3 regions of the Thalassotalea ponticola genome follow, and region 1 is predicted to be linked to each of the others. Evidence: predicted binding sites of a transcription regulator. Region 1 holds the regulator's gene; each other region holds the start of a gene.
The links. Region 1 encodes LexA, which represses DNA repair genes until DNA is damaged. Its sites were predicted from a motif close to TACTGTATNNNNATACAGTA; they were not measured.
Positions count from the first base shown of each region.

Region 2: a site for LexA is predicted at 4,446-4,465, ahead of imuA (translesion DNA synthesis-associated protein ImuA). Genes of this name have one in related genera too.
Region 3: a site for LexA is predicted at 3,739-3,758, ahead of ACAY30_RS03415 (DNA topoisomerase III). Genes of this name have one in related genera too.

Region 1 is NZ_CP166871.1:309,062-315,364, reverse strand. It holds gene ACAY30_RS01420 (hypothetical protein) at 1-349, opposite strand, end outside; gene ACAY30_RS01415 (hypothetical protein) at 453-911, opposite strand; gene ACAY30_RS01410 (hypothetical protein) at 1,031-1,642, opposite strand; gene ACAY30_RS01405 (energy transducer TonB) at 2,165-2,572, shown strand; gene lexA (transcriptional repressor LexA) at 4,023-4,637, shown strand; gene coxB (cytochrome c oxidase subunit II) at 5,248-6,303, shown strand, end outside.
Region 2 is NZ_CP166871.1:1,834,749-1,841,051, reverse strand. It holds gene deoD (purine-nucleoside phosphorylase) at 1-339, opposite strand, end outside; gene add (adenosine deaminase) at 361-1,359, opposite strand; gene aroG (3-deoxy-7-phosphoheptulonate synthase AroG) at 1,587-2,642, shown strand; gene ACAY30_RS07885 (DUF2750 domain-containing protein) at 2,705-3,091, shown strand; gene udp (uridine phosphorylase) at 3,156-3,926, shown strand; gene imuA (translesion DNA synthesis-associated protein ImuA) at 4,476-5,162, shown strand; gene ACAY30_RS07870 (DNA polymerase Y family protein) at 5,162-6,303, shown strand, end outside.
Region 3 is NZ_CP166871.1:788,313-794,615, reverse strand. It holds gene ACAY30_RS03430 (BCCT family transporter) at 114-2,066, shown strand; gene ACAY30_RS03425 (MarR family winged helix-turn-helix transcriptional regulator) at 2,114-2,608, opposite strand; gene ACAY30_RS03420 (YkvA family protein) at 2,961-3,509, shown strand; gene ACAY30_RS03415 (DNA topoisomerase III) at 3,793-5,748, shown strand; gene ACAY30_RS03410 (XapX domain-containing protein) at 5,833-6,006, opposite strand.

The DNA of each region.
Region 1 (6,303 bases):
ATTGTATTGGTGGCACAGAAACCAATAAACAGCCCAAAGCCAGCAACCACTTCTTACTTGGAGGGTAAAAAAGCGTTTTACTAACACCTGCCAAGCCTTTAAAAAAAATACACATATTGGTTTTGAAATACGCTAATAAACATATGCAACCAAGAAAAACAGCATAGATTACAGAAAGCAGAGTTTTTTCAGGGGTTAGGAACCAAGGCGGAATAAAAACTAAAGCAGTCAATAAAATGCTTATAGCTTTATTTTCACCTTCTGAATTCTGGAGTCCTGATTTCCATATAATAACCAAAATAGTGGTTACTATTATTAGGGCAAACCAGTGCCCAAATATGAACTCCATTTCAGTACTCCTAACGCCTCGTTAAGAGGCAAATAATGCTTGGCTATAATTTGGAACGCAGTGAACAAAGCCAAGCTTTATTTGTCCGTGCTTTAACGACTTGTTAGGTGTCCTTTTGATTGCGTTGAACTTTATTTGCAATTTTATGCCGAAATATTACTGTAAAAATACTCGTAATTACGAAAAGAAAACCACAAGCAAACTTTACGAATTTTATAGTCGGTATGTAAGGGAAAACATTATTGCTCTCTGTGTAATAGCAGTAATCACCAAATTTTTTACAAACAACTAGGTTACCTATTTTTAGTTCTTTTAATGAAACTAACCTTAAATGGATTTCATTGGAGTCAGTTAAATAAACGAACAATTTGGGGCCTGCACTTTTGTTTCGCTTTTGCTCATCTATGTATCTTAATTCAATAGGTGAAAGTTCAATAATACTTCCAAAGTAGTGTGCTTTAAGTTTATTAGAAGAACCTTGAAGTCCAGAACTAAACCAAAGAATACCTAAAACAAAGAACCCAATAGCCGTTAAAACCACCTGTTTGGAAAGATTATCCATGTACACCTAACGCCGCAAGCAACGGCTATTTTGGGCAGGCTATAATTGAAGCGAAGCGGAACCAGCCTGCTAAAAATTGTCCGCTTGACTTGCTTTGTTATAGGCCAATTGCACCTGACCTAATTGCGTAAACTTTTTCTTGCTAAGTGATCCACTTCAGTTACTTTGATATTATTTTGGTCAGCAAAGCATTTTATTGAATCTAATATTTGACTATGACTAGCTTTAAAACCACGGGTTGGGATTGTGTAGGTGTAAAGTTTCTTAACTATTGTCCCCATAAACCCTTTGCTTTTCCACCAGTTAATATCCTTTTTCCTTTTCCTCAAATTAACATTCAACTCGTTAATTTTAAAGCTAACGAACTTGTATTTAACTGAACCATTTATAGAACTATATATTGATGAAATTTGCTCGGCTGGAATTTCACCAATTGAAAATGGTGATGAATTATCAATTAAAAAGCCGTCTGCAATTATAAGTCCCTTATTACGGCTACAAATGAACTTTCCATAAATTAATATTAATGCAGTAATCAATATGGAAAAAGGGATAAAGAATAAATAGGCGATGATCGGATGGTACTTATCTGCATTTTGTTCAAGCTGCTCATAGGGCATTGCCAAAATTGAAAAGGAAAAATATGCTGACGATAAAAGTACAACAAAAAGCAACAGCAACTTAAGACCTGATAACTGAAAATGTATTCTATCCCGCACTACTGAGTCCATCTAAATATCCATACATAATTGCTGCGAATTTTGCTTTGGCCTATAACAGTTGTAATAAGTGGAAATATCCATGAAATACGGAATTATTCCACGTTTTATTTAATGATAATTATCGGTATTACTAGAACGACCGTTGTTCGCTCAAAGCGGAAGTAAATTTCCACTATGTTTTTATTTAATTTACTGATTAAACGTCAAAAGTAAAAGTGTCTATTACGACGATTCGTGACATGAAACTCAACAACATGTGCTACAAACTATTGATTTTAATGATAAATGCAATCGACACGGAACGATTTCGTTGCGCCTCAATAAGAGCTAAGCTGTTGATTATAAATAGGAATAAAAAAAGGATCTACGTTATGTAGATCCTTAATTTCATATCAGCCCAGCGTAAGCGGCCTTTTTTGTGCCCGGAATTTGACTATAAACAATTGAAAAGGTTAATGTATATTCAAGTGTTAGCAATCTAAACGTAACTGAAAAATTTAAAATAAATAGTTACTTAACAGGGAAATTACTTTGAATCAGCTATTAATAACCAATATAACAGTGATGTGTTTTTTGTTAGGTTGTGCTTCAACAAACAATGAAACTTTAAGTTTTAATAGCAAATGTGAAGGCTTTGAGTCCAATGACTCCGACAGGCTCGAATATAATTCTTATAAGAACTCTATCAATAGAGTAGCTCCTAAGTACCCAATTCAAGCGGCAAGAGATAAAGTTGAAGGGTATGTTCAATTTAATTTTGATATATCTGAACAAGGCAAGCCAATAAATATTGAACCAATATCGTCATTTCCTTCAGATACTTTTATAGACGCTGCAAAACAGGCTCTTTCACAGTGGGAATATATCCCTATGACTAAAAGTGGCTCGCCAGCATTAAGCAAGTGCCATAGTGTACAAATTGATTTTAGGCTGAGCTAAGACTGCAGAGTCGAGCTACGTACATTGTTGTGCTTAGAATTATATTTTAGTTAGGCTCAATATTCTTACTAGGACGTTAATATGAATAAATGAAAACCGCCTTCTTCACAAGGCATTAACCTTAAGTGGGGCGACCAACAAATTCGAGGCTTAGTCCTCGAATTTTTATTCATAAAAGTGAATATTTGACTTGGCGGTCGGTTAGGTTAGTATGAAGCGAAGTGGCGGAGGCAACTACCGCTTTGAGCGATAAGCAGACCTTATTAATACGATGAATAACAATAAGAAAAAATTAATCCGGATGCTGGCTATTCAAGTGTTGTTGACTGCCATTCACAAATATTTAGATACGCCAAATGATGTGAGTTTTATTACTTGGCACTTCTTAGCTGCATTGGGTTTTGGAATATATGTTATTTGGTTCGCTTTGAATCTACGATGCCCAAATTGCGGTGCTGGTCAGGTATTCCGAGGTTTAAGTGCGTTTAACATTCGGTGGCCTGAGAACAATTGCCACAAATGCGAAAAGCCTTTAGGCTAACAGGCAGTAAAGAGCGATCAACGGTCGGTTTAGTAATACCGATAATTATCATTTAATAAAACGTGGAATAATTCCGTGTTTCATGGATATTTCCACTTATTGCAACTGTTATGAGGATCAAAAGAGTGTTAGAGGACGTCAAGAATGCTTTTCATTTTGCGTTTGACAAATTCAGCCCGATTTTGGTCGGATGGACAATCGGCTTATATTTCTTAGGCGCTTTTTCATCTCCTGAGAATATTGACAATACTCATATAGCAAATTTTGATCGCTTTATAACCCTTTGTTTAATTTGTTTTGGTTTAGCCTTTTTATTTAAGCTTTTTAAGTTGCGCAGATCCCCATAACAAGGCAATAAAGTCATGGACGCAAAACAGTTGGCTGCGCTCGTGCCTCGCTTATTTTAGCCAACTATTTTGCGCCACTTATTGAGGTGTTATTACCTCGAAACCAGCGTATATTAGCAATTGCTAACGGGCAGAAAATGGCACAAAGCGGTCATAGCCTATTAGCAGATCTACGATTAGTGTGATTGTCAGATTTGGTTAAGACCTATTATTCACGTCTGACAGTTCAAGTCGAGACTTATACAAATTAAGTCAACGTCACAAGATGCTTATATGGACCAATAACTGGTTAAATACAAAAGATTGGCATTCAAATCACAAAGACCTTAGATAGGCTCATTTTTTGATCTTATCACCTCATTTTCGATCATTTTCCAGCAAAAACATGACAGTTCACTGAAGTTAACCCGCATTAAAGTATTTGCTCAGTTTATTTTGCTTGGATTATTTTAGAAATAAACTGGATTGCACACACACATACCTTATTTTTAATTTGCTGTTGCGATAATCCACAAGCTGTATATACTAACAGTAACTGTACGAATAAACAGGCCAAATTAACATGCGAGCACTAACTGCCAGACAACAACAAATATTTGATTTAATCAAAGAAACAATAAACGCCACCGGTATGCCACCGACACGTGCTGAAATTGCTAACTTTTTTGGCTTTAAATCTGCCAACGCCGCCGAAGAACATTTAAAAGCACTAGCCAAGAAAGGCTTTATTGAAATGCTGCCAGGCACGTCACGCGGTATCAAACTCGCAGAAGAGCACATCGACGACGACGGCCTACCACTTATTGGTCGCGTCGCTGCCGGTGAACCCATTTTGGCACAAGAGCACATTGAAGATAGATACAAAATTGATGGCAACCTATTTCATCCAGCCGCCGATTACTTACTGCGCGTTAACGGCGAGAGTATGAAAGATATTGGTATTATGGATGGTGATTTACTTGCCGTGCATCAAACAACTGATATCCACAATGGCCAAGTTATTGTTGCTCGTGTGGAAGATGACGTTACCGTAAAGCGTTTTAAACGAGAAGGTAATGTGGTGTACTTACACGCCGAAAATAAAGACTTTGAACCGATTGTCGTTGATTTAGCCGCAACGCCTTTTAATGTTGAAGGTATCGCAGTAGGTGTTATTCGCAACGCCGACTGGATGTAATAGCGGTAGTCTCACTGCTAACTGCTAACTGCTAACTGCTAACTGCTAACTGCAGTTCTATTATCTACCAATAGAAACTCACCTTTTACAATCGAACAATCAAGCGCCTTTTGTTGAAGGCGCTTTTTTATTTGTCCCGCAGAACACTATCCCTTTACACCGACACCTTTAGTGTGAAACATTTTTCCCTCCGACGAAAAAATCGTAAATCCATAAAAAATAAAGAGTATTTGCTCTACACGTAGTCATTACTAAATATCCAAAAATTCTATCATTTTTTACACAAACAGCTTTACCTCGTATAAAAATTGAGTAATTCTAGTATACGTATTAATCAGTTATTGGCATTTGTATCGCGTAATAACGAAAAAGCGCAACACATAACAACAATAACACGCGCAATATCTACCACATCAAAACCCAACGTAGATTTGCTGTACGTAAATAACAGCGGTGAAATTTCAACCGCACTATAAAAATAAAATTTACGGAAATTTGCGACATCGAATTAAGATGTATCTTGTCCTTCTTTCTGTATTTTCTTTGGCTTAATAAGCAGAGGAGATGTCGAGTGAAAAGACGCAACCTGAGTTGGCTGTTGTTGACAAGTATGTTTGTCAGTTCAGTTCATGCTGAGTCGCAATTCAATATGACTAAAGGTGTGACGGATGTCAGCCAAAATGTCTATGACTTGCATATGATGGTCATGTGGATCTGTACCGCCATCGGTATTGTCGTATTTGGGGCCATGTTTTGGTCAATGCTTTTCCACCGTAAATCAAAGGGATCTAAGCCAGCTGATTTTCATGAAAGCACGAAAGTAGAGATACTGTGGACGGCCATTCCTGTTTTTATTCTTATTGCCATGGCATGGCCAGCAACCAAAACGCTGATCGCCATGGAAGATAACTCAAATTCCGATATCACCATTCAAGTCACCGGTTCACAATGGAAGTGGCATTATAAATACTTTGATCAAGGCATCGAGTTTTACAGTGTGTTAGCCACTCCGAGAGAACAGTTTGACAATCGCGAAGGTGAAGGCGCGCCCAAGGGTGAAAATTACTTGTTAGAAGTCGATAAGCCGTTGGTAATTCCGGTAAATAGAAAAGTCCGCTTCTTAATTACCTCTGATGACGTCATTCACTCGTGGTGGGTACCCGCGTTTGCAGTCAAGCAAGATGCAAACCCAGGCTTTATCAACGAAGCGTGGACTAAGGTCAACGAGCCAGGTATTTATCGCGGCCGATGCGCCGAGTTGTGTGGCAAAGACCACGGTTATATGCCGATTGTGGTTGATGTTCGCAGCGAAGTCGACTACGAGCAATGGATTAACGAGCAGAAAATTGCCATAACCAAAGCGAAACAAGCTGAAGCGGCATCGCTCAATGCACAAATGAGTATGGACGAGCTAATGAGCTTAGGTCAACAAACCTACACCGCCCACTGCGCCGCCTGTCACCAACCCAATGGTCAAGGCTTACCACCGGCATTCCCAGCCTTGGCGGGCTCGGGCATTGCGATAGACCCAGAAAAAGTCAGCGAACACATTAATGTGGTCTTTCACGGTCGTGCTGGTACCGGTATGCAAGGCTATGGCAAACAGTTGAGCCTTAAAGAAATTGCCGCTGTTGTCACCTATGAGCGAAACGCTTGGGGCAACAAC
Region 2 (6,303 bases), 1.5 Mb from region 1:
GTCGGTACTTGCGCCCATGCCGATCACCACATCGCGCACATTGACATCGTCGCGAACCGCACCACAGCTACCTATGCGGATGATGTTTTCGACATTGTAAAATTTATAAAGCTCCGTGGCATATATGGAAGCCGAAGGAATTCCCATACCTGATCCCATAACCGATACGCGTTTGCCTTTATAAGTACCGGTAAAACCAAGCATATTGCGTACGCCATTAAATTGTACCGGATTATCAATGAAGTTCTCAGCGATAAATTTTGCTCGTAATGGATCGCCGGGAAGTAACACGGTATCCGCAATTTCACCCTCTTTTGCTTCTATATGTGGAGTAGCCATAGTTAATATTCCTATTGTTGATTACTTTTGTTTCATCAGTTTGAGTTCAGTGCGCTCGCTGTCACTTATAAAGGCGGCTTTGAGCGAATTGAGTTGTAACTGTCTTAGCTGGGCATCAGTAAAGCCCAGTTGATTTTTGGCAAGTGCGTATTCATCTCGAAGTTCAATGCCTTCAACTGCAGGGTCATCGGTGTTAAGACACACGCCGACACCGTGTTGAATAAATGTGTGAATTGGATGATCGTCAAGCCGTTCAACCGTCCCCGTTTGATAATTTGATGTCAGACACGTCTCGAGAAATATGTTGTTATCGCGAAGATAATCCATAAGTGCATTGTCGCGATAGCTGTTAACACCATGACCGATGCGTCGAGCGCTGAGTAAATTAATGGCATTCCAAACACTACTTGGCCCATCGGCTTCACCCGCGTGAACGGTGGCACATAGCCCCGCTTGTGCGACCTTATTGAAGTGTTCGACAAACAACGTGGCGGGCTTACCGAGTTCGTCACCTGCGAGATCAACGGCGACAAAGTGCTGTTTGTGAGCGAGAATGGCATTGAGTTCGATGTGACAGGCCTCAACACCAAATGTTCTCGATAATATACCAATCAAATTAGCTTTCACCGGAAAATCTTGTAAGCCGCTCTGTACGCCATCGATCACTGCAGCAACGACATCAGTTGTCGATAAGTTGTGCGCCATGCCCATGTAGTAGGGCGAAAATCGCAGTTCAGCGTAGTCGATACCGGCTTTGTGTAAGTCTTCGATATTTTGATAGGAGACAAGTTTTATATCATCTAGCGTTTTGAGTACATTTACTCCCCAGTCGAGCTTTTGCAGAAACTCGACTAAGGTATTGGCTTTATCATTGATCCGCGTATGGGCGATAAAGTCGTCAAAATTGTCACACGGTAGGGCGATATTGTGCTGATGCGCGAGTTGCCATATGGTTGACGCACGAATGTTGCCGTCAAGGTGTCGATGTAGATCAATGAGCGGTAAATCAGTTGCTATCATAATGGCGTAATAATCAGTCGTGGCGAAATTTGTGTAACAGGTGAGTTTAAATATAGGTGAATTTTTATATTTGTTAATTTTTGGCTGCAAATTAATCGCTAGCGTAAGCGTGTGCTAAAGGTTAACGAATATCGCCATAACGAGCTAAATACGATTGGCAATCTGTAAAAACATTGTTAAATTAGACCCTAGTAACTCATGAATAATAAATCAATAAAGAGTCTGGCATGCTGTATCAAACCGACGACGTAAGAATTAATCAATTAAAAGAACTCCTTCCACCCATAGCCTTGTTAGAGCGCTATCGCACAAACGAAAAAATTGCGCGCAGTGTGTTTGAAGCACGTCAGACAATAAGCCGCATTCTCAACAACCAAGATGACAGGTTACTGGTGGTTATCGGCCCGTGTTCGATACACGATCCAACCGCTGCTCTTGAATACGGCTCTCGCTTAAATAAGCTGCGCACTAAATATCGCGACAGTTTGGAAATTGTAATGCGTGTGTATTTTGAAAAACCGCGTACCACAGTTGGCTGGAAAGGCCTTATTAATGACCCACATTTAGACAATAGCTTTGCCATAAATGAAGGGCTCAGAATCGGCCGCAAATTGTTATTGGAGCTCAATGATATGGGCTTGCCAACCGCGGGCGAGTATTTGGATATGATCACTCCGCAATACATGGCCGATTTAATGTGTTGGGGGGCCATTGGCGCTCGTACCACCGAATCACAAGTTCATCGCGAATTGGCATCGGGCTTATCGTGTCCAGTGGGTTTCAAAAATGGCACGGATGGCACGATAAAGATAGCCATTGATGCGATTGGGGCGGCGAGTGCACCGCATCACTTTTTATCGGTAACCAAGTTCGGTCATTCTGCGATTGTTGAAACGAAAGGAAACCCCGATTGCCACATTATTTTGCGCGGCGGCAAAGAACCTAACTACACCAAACCGCACATCGATAATATCACCGAGCAATTAGCCAAGGCCAATGTGCTAGACAAAGTGATGGTTGATTTTTCACATGCTAATTCAAGTAAGAAATTTGAAAACCAAATGCTTGTTTGTGATGACGTTTGCGGCCAGATAAAAGACGGGAATCAGTCTATTTTTGGGGTGATGGTAGAGAGTCACCTAGTGGAAGGGCGTCAAGATCTGGTCGATAATAAAGCCGCGACGTATGGTCAAAGTATTACTGATGCGTGTATTGGTTGGCAAGATACCGAAGTGTTATTAGATAAACTGGCAAAAGCGTCGTCGGCGCGAATGCAAAAATAATAGCGTGTAAAAGAACCAAATTCACAGTGTTGGCCGGTTTCATTAACAAGAGGTAGCTTATCATGGTAGCTATAGACAAAGACAGTTTACACTTAACTGACGCACAGCGTTACGATGTATTTATGCAACACTTGATGGCAGAGCGTCAGGCGTGGATTTTAACCGATCAACACGGCGCGGTTATGCTCACCGACGACGGCGAAGATTTGGTTCCGTTTTGGCCGACCAAAGAGACCGCGCAAAGTTGGGCTACAGACGAGTGGTCGCATTGTGAACCGTTAAAATTAACCCTTGACGAAATTCAACAGCGCTGGTTGCCTGGTATGGAGGAAGACGATTTGTGTCTCATTATTTTCCCTAATAACAATTTAACAGGGCAAATATTATACCCGTGGCAATTTGCCGAAGCATTAGCTAAAAAACAAGCAAAATTAGAGCGTAAAAACTAGTTTTCATACGCGTTTTTTCAATTCAGCGTCTAGACTAAAGCTACCAACGGAACAAGGGGGCTTTATGGCTAACGCTGTTTTTCATTTAGGGGTAACAAAAGACGATATTGACGATGCGGTCTTGGCTATTTTACCAGGTGACCCGGGCAGGGTGGATCGAATCGCACAACACTTAGATGAACCGACGTTTATCAAATCACAACGAGAATACACCTTGTATAAAGGGCAAATCGATGGTCATCCAGTGGTGGTTTGCTCAACCGGCATTGGTGGTCCATCAACGTCGATTGCCGTTGAAGAGTTGGCACAGATTGGTGTGCGTTATTTTTTGCGCATTGGCACAACAGGTGCCATTCAACCAGAGATTAACGTCGGTGATATTATCGTCAGTACCGGGTCGGTACGACTTGACGGGGCAAGTTTACACTTTGCACCGATGGAGTTTCCCGCTGTCGCTGACTTTCACGTCAGCCATGCGATGTATCAAGCGGCAAATGAGCAAGACGGGGCAGTGTATACAGGTATAACTGCCTCGAGTGATACTTTCTACCCAGGGCAAGAGCGTTATGATACCTATACCGGACGGGTAGTTAAGCGCTTTGTTGGCTCGTGTGAAGAGTGGCAAGAAATGGGCGTGCTTAATTACGAAATGGAATCGGCGACACTGCTCACTATGTGTGCCAGCTCGGGCTTAAAAGCGGGGTGTTTAGCTGGGGTTATTGTCAATCGACACAACAGCGAAATACCCGATGCAGAAACGCATAAATTGGTTGAAAATCGCTCCATTAGCGCAGTGGTCAGAGCCGCGCAACTCGTGCTCGCTGATATCTCGTAACTCATCGCTTAACGACATTCAGTCGTTTCGTGTACACAGTACTTAGCGTGGTTATCAGTGGCTGACAGTGACTTCTCTCTGTTCAAGCTCCCGAGGTCATGCAGGGAGCTTGAACATCTAGCATATCAATTATTACTGTCGGTGTATTGTTTAGTGGATTAGCACGATTTACGACATGGGATATTTGCGGTTATCTGGCTTGGCACTGATAGTTTCCTGATCTAATCCATTGATACTATTACCTGATCTACCCCCAGATACAATGATTATTGCCAAAACTTGAGTTTTCATGGTCGCTTAAGAAAACGCGAGGTCAAGCATAATAGCAATAACCTCACCCGAACGTTCAAGTGCCTGCATGATGAGAGTTTATATTGTTATCTGAAAGTCTTCTTACCGGTGAAAACCACATCAACAATTGGCGCTGAGATATAACTTAGAGCGTAAATATAAGTGTTCAATTTTAGTCGTTCGCAAATTGATTTGTTCAACACTTGCTGAAATCAGTTATAGTACATATACTGTACGTATATACAGGTGTAATTTAAAATGAATGAATTAATCGACTTTCTTAAACGCAAACAATTGGTTTGGCATGCTAACGACGTTCACCAACCCAAACGAGATATTTTATCGACAGGTTATGCGCTGCTCGATGAAAAGCTCAATGGCGGGTTTCCTGCCTCTGGTGTTATCGAGTTACTCAGTGCAATAGCTATTGGTGAGCTGCGTTTGTTGATGCCATTAATCGCCGACAATCAAAGCAAGCAATGCTTGATGTTAATAAACCCGCCGGGATTAATTAACGCAAGTGCTTGGCAGTACGCAGGCATCGATCAACACCGCATATTGTGTGTTTATCCTCAATCGACTCAACAGGCGTTATGGACTGCCGAGCAAAGCTTGCTCAGTGGTTGTTGCAGTGATGTCTTGTTGTGGTGCAATAAAGCGATTCAGGTTCGCCATATCAAACGGTTGCAATTAGCTGCTCAAGAAGGGGGGAGCCGACAGTTTTTAATTCGCTATCAAAAACCTGATGACATCGGTTTGCCCGTTGACTTAAGTTTATCGCTAGAGCCTCACCCACAAGGGGTAAAAGTGGCCATTAACAAGCGAAAAAAAGGTTGGCCAGTAGCGCCTTTTATCCTTCCTTTAGGACGTCGCTGGCCCTGGCTGGTGTCTATTCCTGAAAGCGAAAATATCACAATGTTTCCCAATGTGAGAGACGTGTCGTAATGTCGCACCTTGATAATCGCTATCCTGATCAACAACAGGGTCGGTCACTATGGCTTTATTTACACTTTCCCTGTTTGCAATTAAATACCTTGTATCAGCATCTCGATTCTCGTCCCACGGTTATTGTCGATGAAAAAACGCATCGCATTGTGCAATGTAATACGAGTGCCAAACAGCAAGGTATCGACATTGATATGGGGCTAGCTAGCGCTGCATCATTAGCAGCTAATGTGTGCGTATATCCATATCAACAAAACATTGAACAACAGCGTTTACAAGAGCTTGCTGATAGCCTGTATTTATTGAGTGCAGATATTTGTATGCACTCAACTAATGGCTTGCTATTGAACGTCAGTCGTATGCTAACCCTGTATCAAAATTTAACTCATTATTGGCAGGCGCTAAGCACACACCTAGACTCTGCTAATGTGGATTATTATTACGCTACTGCTTACTCGGTTAATGGCGCCATACTTTTGGCCAAAAATCAGTGCAATATAATCAGTGCTGATCAGCACGAGATTGAGCAAGAATTGCATCCATTAGCCTTGGCTCATACTGGGCTATCAGCAAAAAACATCAATCACCTCAAGCGCATCGGTATCGAACAGGTAGAGCAATTAATTGCTTTACCGTTAACCGATATCGCCAAGCGTTTTGATATTGATTTAGTCAATTATGTCGGGCGTTTTACTGGCCAATTACACCACCCAATAACGTTTTATCAGCCCGATGAAAAATTTTTTAAGCACTTAGACCTATGGCATGACATCAGTAATGTGATGTATCTAGAAAAGCCTCTTTACAGTATTTATCAGTCGCTAGAGCAGTTTCTTTACCTACGCCAACAACGCTGTCAACAATTACAGGTAACCTTGTACTTTCGCGATCATCACCCCCCACATCAAACCTTGATGATTAATAGCGCACATGGGGAATATCGCTCATCTCAGTGGTTAGAGCTTAGCCTGTTAACACTGGAGTCAGTAACGCTTATGGCGCCTGTAGTGGCAATTTCGGTTAAAGCGTGTGAGGTAGACAAAAGTGAATTTAAACACAGCGATTTATTTGCATCACAGCAAGCGGCGACAGGGGCTGCACAGTTGATCGCCAAATTACAGGCTAAGTTAGGTCAAGATGC
Region 3 (6,303 bases), 480 kb from region 1:
GAATTTTGTCACATAGCAACACAATTACTGTAAATTGCGTTGCTATGTGACAAAATTCAACTTTACTTAAAGACATTAAGTAACGACCTCAAATTAATAAGGTATACGCTTCTATGTCTAATTCGCCTGCGGTCCTAAACCGAAAAGTCTTTGCACCCGCAACCGCGATGATTGCAATATTGTTGTGCTTTACCCTAGTCTGGCCAGACACAGCCACCCAAACGTTTCAAGCAATGCAACAGAGCATTACCATAAACGGTGGCTGGTTTTATGTACTTACCGTGGCGATTCTCCTGGGCGTGATTCTGTTTTTGGCGATTTCACGGTTTGGCGATATCAAGCTTGGGCCCGATCACTCGACCCCAGACTATTCAATGACCTCATGGATTTCAATGTTATTTGCCGCCGGTATGGGGATCGGCTTAATGTTCTTTGGCGTTGCCGAACCATTAATGCATTACTTGTCACCACCAACTGCCGAGCCAGGCTCAAGAGAAGCAATTAAAGAAGCAATGCGCATTACCTTTTTTCATTGGGGATTTCACGCTTGGGCCATCTATGCCTTAGTAGCCCTGATCCTTGGTTACTTTTCCTATCGACAAGGTCTCCCTCTCACCTTGCGTTCCGCTCTTCACCCGATAATAGGCGATCGCATATACGGTTGGCCTGGACACTTGGTTGATATGTTTGCTGTGGTCAGTACGGTATTTGGTACGGCAACATCATTGGGTATTGGTGCGTCGCAGGTCAATGCCGGCTTAAACTATCTCTATCAATTTGATATTAATGCCAATAATCAGTTGATTATCATAATTACAATAACATTTTTTGCCTCAATTTCGGTAGCCACTGGCTTAGATAAAGGGATAAAAATATTATCGGAAATCAACATGAAGTTAGCGGTATTGTTGCTGCTTTTGGTATTCTCTATCGGCCCAACGGTGTTCTTACTACAGGCGTATTTACAAAACATCGGTGAGTATTTATCGACCATAGTGTCTAAGACGTTTAACTTGTTTGCCTATGATAAACAAGATTGGATTGGCGGTTGGACAATCTTCTATTGGGGCTGGTGGCTTGCGTGGGCACCGTTTGTCGGGCTGTTTATCGCTCGTATATCAAAAGGTAGAACAATTCGCGAGTTTATTTTTGGCGCACTATTTGTGCCCACGTTGTTTACTCTCTTGTGGATGAGTATTTTTGGTAACTCAGCAATATCGATGGTTGTTAACGATGGCATCAGTAAAATTGGCGACATGGTCAGCGAGAACTCGTCAGTCGCCTTATTTGTGTTTCTCGATCAGCTACCTTGGTCTAATGTGCTTATGGTGGTAACTATCGCTATGATCGTTATTTTCTTTGTCACCTCATGTGATTCGGGTGCCATGGTGGTTGATATGTTGTGTTCAAATGGTCGCAATGATACGCCGATGTGGCAACGACTTTTTTGGGCTATTCTAATGGGCTCAGTTGCCGGTGTATTAAGCTTAGTTGGCGGCTTAGAGGCATTGCAAACCGTTACCATCGCCAGCGCTTTGCCGTTTGCATTTGTGTTATTGCTAGCTTGTTATGGTCTGGCTAAAGCACTGCGTATTGAATCAGCGAAGCGGTACAGCCTAAAGTACAATTTAAGCGCTAATAATATTTACAGCGGTGGCGATGATTGGCAACAAAACCTCAACAATATTTTATCTACCCCTAGCAGGAATAACGTCGACGTATTTATTAATAATACGGTGAAACCCGCTTTGGAAAAAGTCAAAGCGCAATTTCAACTCAATGATATTGACGTAACGATAGAGCCTGAAAAAGGCGCAATTGTCATGCGCGTGTGCCATGGCGATGAATACGACTTTATTTACGGCGTTTATAAAAAACAATACACCACGTCTGAATCAAGTGATGCACCCAACAGCGGGCCGCAGAGCTATTTTCGCGCAGAAGTGCACTTAATTGAAGGTGGGCAAGATTACGATATTATGGGCTGGTCTGAGCAAGCAGTGATCAACGATATTGTTGATCAATACCAAAAGCACATGCACTTTTTACACTTACTTAGAGAGTAATTCCCCTAAAACACCAGCAGGCATTGACACAATAACAGAGAATAGCGCTAACCGTTATTCTCTGTTTCAATGCTTTTATGCATGGGATCGATTTCTAACACCGGTGCGGCATCAATTTCAGTGGCATCCATCATACTAGCGATACGTTGCATTGATGATAACAACAGAGACTGTTCCCATTCCTGTAAATTGCAGAATTTTTGAATAAAATGTTGTTGTAGAAGTTGTGGTGCGTCGATAAGAGCGTTGCGTCCGCTTTCAGATAAGTACAAGCTGACGCGGCGTTTATCGGTTGAGCTACGAATACGCTCAATAAGTCCTCGACTTTCTAGACGATCGAGTATGTTGGTAACCGTTGCGGCACTTAAATTAATTTGTTTGGCCACCTGACTGGCTGTTACTCCCTTTACACGACCTATTTCTTGCATAATAAGTAATTGCGGGCCTGTTAATCCCGATGACTTATTTAACTGCTTTGAATGTAAATCAATGGCGCGAATGACTTTGCGAATTGATACTAATAATTCTTCGTACTTTTCCATAACATCGCTCTTATGCAAATTTGTGCAAAGAATAACACATAAACAGCATACTTTTTAATAATTTTAACTACTTACCTGATTGCCTAAGAGTCAGTCGAAAACCTGCCTAAGCGCATGGCTTTGGCTGTTTAGCTGATAACTCCCTTGGAGGTTTAAACTCACTATACTTACCCGCTGATTTACCCGCTGAGCGCTTGCTTTAAGCCCAGTAACAAACCGACGAAATCAATCGCGTCGTCGATCTATCACCTCAATATTGTTGATTTGACATGGTGAAAATAAAAATATCTGATAAATTTATAAGGGAATAACGAAAAAGTCTGCCTGAAATTTCAGCCACATAAGGAGAACAATGATGGCGTTTGAAGTGACGTTTGAATTAACCGAATCTGACTTTGAGCATTTTCGTGAAGTGATGCACAAAGCGCAAGCTAAAACCAAGCATTTTAGCGAACATACCATTATTACAAACGCGCAAAAATTAATAACAAGCGTGCACTCCAACGTGCCTACTTTTGTGAGTGAGCGCATCGATAAGCTGAAAACCCTGATTGCCATGCTCGAAGACAGTGAGTGGCAAATCCCCGATGATGAAAAAAGTAATGTTCTTAGCGCACTTGCGTATTTTAGCGATCCAGAAGACTTAGTTCCGGATCACATTCCAGCGTTAGGCTTTCTCGACGATGCAATCATGATTGAACTAGTGAGTGAGGACTTAAAAGACGATATAGAAGCGTTCGATGAGTTTTGCGAGTACCGAGCACGTGAACAAGATCGCTCTGAAGAGACCATCACTAAAGACGATTGGCTTGATGCAAAACGCCGCGAACTACACTCAAGAATGCGCCACCGTCGCCTATCTAGACGAGGCTCTGGTTCCTCGTTCCGCTCCATTTTTTAAAATCTATCTAAGCTGCACAATTTGCCCTAGCTCATTATTAGTGAGTTAGGGTGAGTTGCTTATCTTCCCAGACTAACTATCGCCTTCGCTTATTCGCAGGGTAGGTTATTCGATGCCATGCCCCACATAAACACAAGCAACAGTACTTGCGTCTGTGCTAGACGCAAATGAGTCTGCTCCTGCTTTGTTACTGTGTTGCTGCGCTCGTGTATTTACAGCCAGCCTGAACAACTGTATATTTAAACAGTCTAAAAAGTTTATTGTTCAGGGTAAAGTGGCTGTGATGAAATTGTATATTGCCGAAAAACCGAGTTTGGCTCGTGCTGTTGCTGCGGTAATGAGCAAACCACAACAAAAAGGTGATGGCTTTATCAAAGTCGCCAATGGAGACATTGTTACCTGGTGCATAGGACATTTATTAGAGCAGGCCGAACCTGATGCTTATGATCCGGCTTTTAAAAAATGGTCCACTGAACACTTACCCATTATCCCCTCAGACTGGAAGCTCGTTGTTAAAAGCAAAACAAGAAAGCAATTCAACGTTGTAAAAAAACTGATAAAACAAGCGGATATCCTAGTAAATTTAGGTGACCCTGATCGCGAAGGTCAAATTTTAATTGATCAGATGTTCAACTATTGCGGAGCCTCTGAGCAACAGAAAAAATCAGCTCTTCGCTGTCTGGTTAGTGATTTAAACCCAAGTGCAGTCACTCGGGCATTAAATAACTTAAAGCCAAATAGCGACTTTTTATCGTTGTCTGTTTCAGCACTGGCAAGGGCAAGAGCCGATTGGCTTTATGGTATGAACATGACGCGCATGTGTACCTTACAAGGACAAAAAAGTGGTTACCAAGGGGTATTGTCAATTGGACGAGTGCAAACCCCAGTTCTAGGATTAGTTGTTCACCGAGATCTTGCTATAGAGAACTTTGTATCAACGCCATTTTATGAGGTTATTGCAACCTTAAAAACAGCAAAGGGCGAAATCTACAAGGGAAAGTGGAAGCCAAGTGAATCATGTAAACCTTATATGGACGATGAAGACAGGGTTATTTCTAGGCCGCTTGCCGAAAATGTAGTGAATCGAATCGCCAATAAGCGAGGCAATATTGCTGATTTCATAAAGAAAACATCAAAAAAATCTGCACCGCTGCCCCACTCACTATCATCACTTCAAATAGAAGCAGCCAAAGTTTTTGGCTATAGCGCTCAAAAAGTTCTTGATACTTGCCAAGCTCTGTATGAGAGGCATAAACTGATCACGTATCCGAGATCGGATTGTAGGTACCTACCTAAAGAGCATTTATCAGAGGCAGGAAAAGTACTTCAAGCAATAGCCTCTATTGATAAAAAATTAGCAAACTTCACTGATGATGCTGACGTATCACGAAAAAGCTCAGCATGGAATGATAGCAAAGTGGGTGCTCACCACGCGATTATTCCAACAACCAAAAAAATTGATTCAGCAAAGTTGTCTAACGACGAATTAAATATTTATTACTTGGTCGCTAGACACTACCTGATACAGTTTTACCCGCCAAGTGAGTATGCCGATAAACAAATTAAAACGATTATTGAAGGTGGCTTGTTTATTTCCAAACAAAGAGACTTAACATACGTCGGCTGGCAAGCACTTTTTAACAAACAAGAAAGTCAAACAAGACAGGCTGAAGATACCTTACCTGACGTTGCTATCAATGATCCAATACAGTGTGTGGCGGGCACAATAGAAGACAAAAATACAACGCCCCCTAAGAGATTTACCGACGCCACCCTATTAGCTGCCATGACCGGTATCGCAAGATACGTAACGTCGGCTGACATAAAAAAAATACTAAAAGATACTGATGGTATCGGTACAGAGGCGACTCGAGCGAGTATTATCGAATTGCTGTTTAAAAGGCAATATTTGAGTAGAAAGGGCAAAGAAATTATTGCTACCGAAATTGGGAGAAGCGTGATTCTGGCATTACCAGAAAGTGTCGGCGAGCCAGACATGACCGCTATATGGGAAGCTCAATTAGAAGCTATTTATCAAAAGCAAAGAAAGTACGGTGATTTTATGAATGATGTCACCGAGAACCTAAACAGGCTTTTATATGACACTGGTAACGCAAACTTCAGTAGTTTAAAAGGCAAAGGAAAAATGAAAGCCCGTCGCAACTACAAGAAGCAACGTTCATCGACTACCCGTTCATCGAGTACAGCGAGCCGACGCACCAAGGGCTCGTTTTCTTAGAAAAAAGGTTATCGGCATTTCACCACAATGAGCAAGTCGAAAGTTGCGACCTAATCAACGATATTCACACTGCACCTTGGTTAGCTAGCCGGTGAAAAACTTCTCAGCAATCCACAGGTACACCAGTCCGCCTAAATACACACCGACAATCCCCATGACCCCCGGTAACACGGGCGGAGCTGGAATCGGCAATTTTAGAAATGAAAACAAGATCCCGACTACAAACCCGGCGACTGTCGCTAAGATAACCTCTTGCATAAACGCTCCTTTTAGCTTGAAAATATGCAGTGATTCTTAGTTTAGTCTAAATCGTAGTCAATGCTATTGCTTAGCGCATGACACGGGAGATTTGTTAACGCGAGTTGCCGCGTTCTCGTTAACGTGAACTTCGTCGCTGGGATTGTCACCAAGTGTTGTTAACTGTGATACACTGACGTTACACGAGGACGTGTTGACATTTGAGGTACAAATTTTGTTCAAGCTAAATGATTTCTGATCAAAATAGCTGTCAAGCAGCATAGCCATCTATGTAAATGTCAGATATTACAGAGCAGG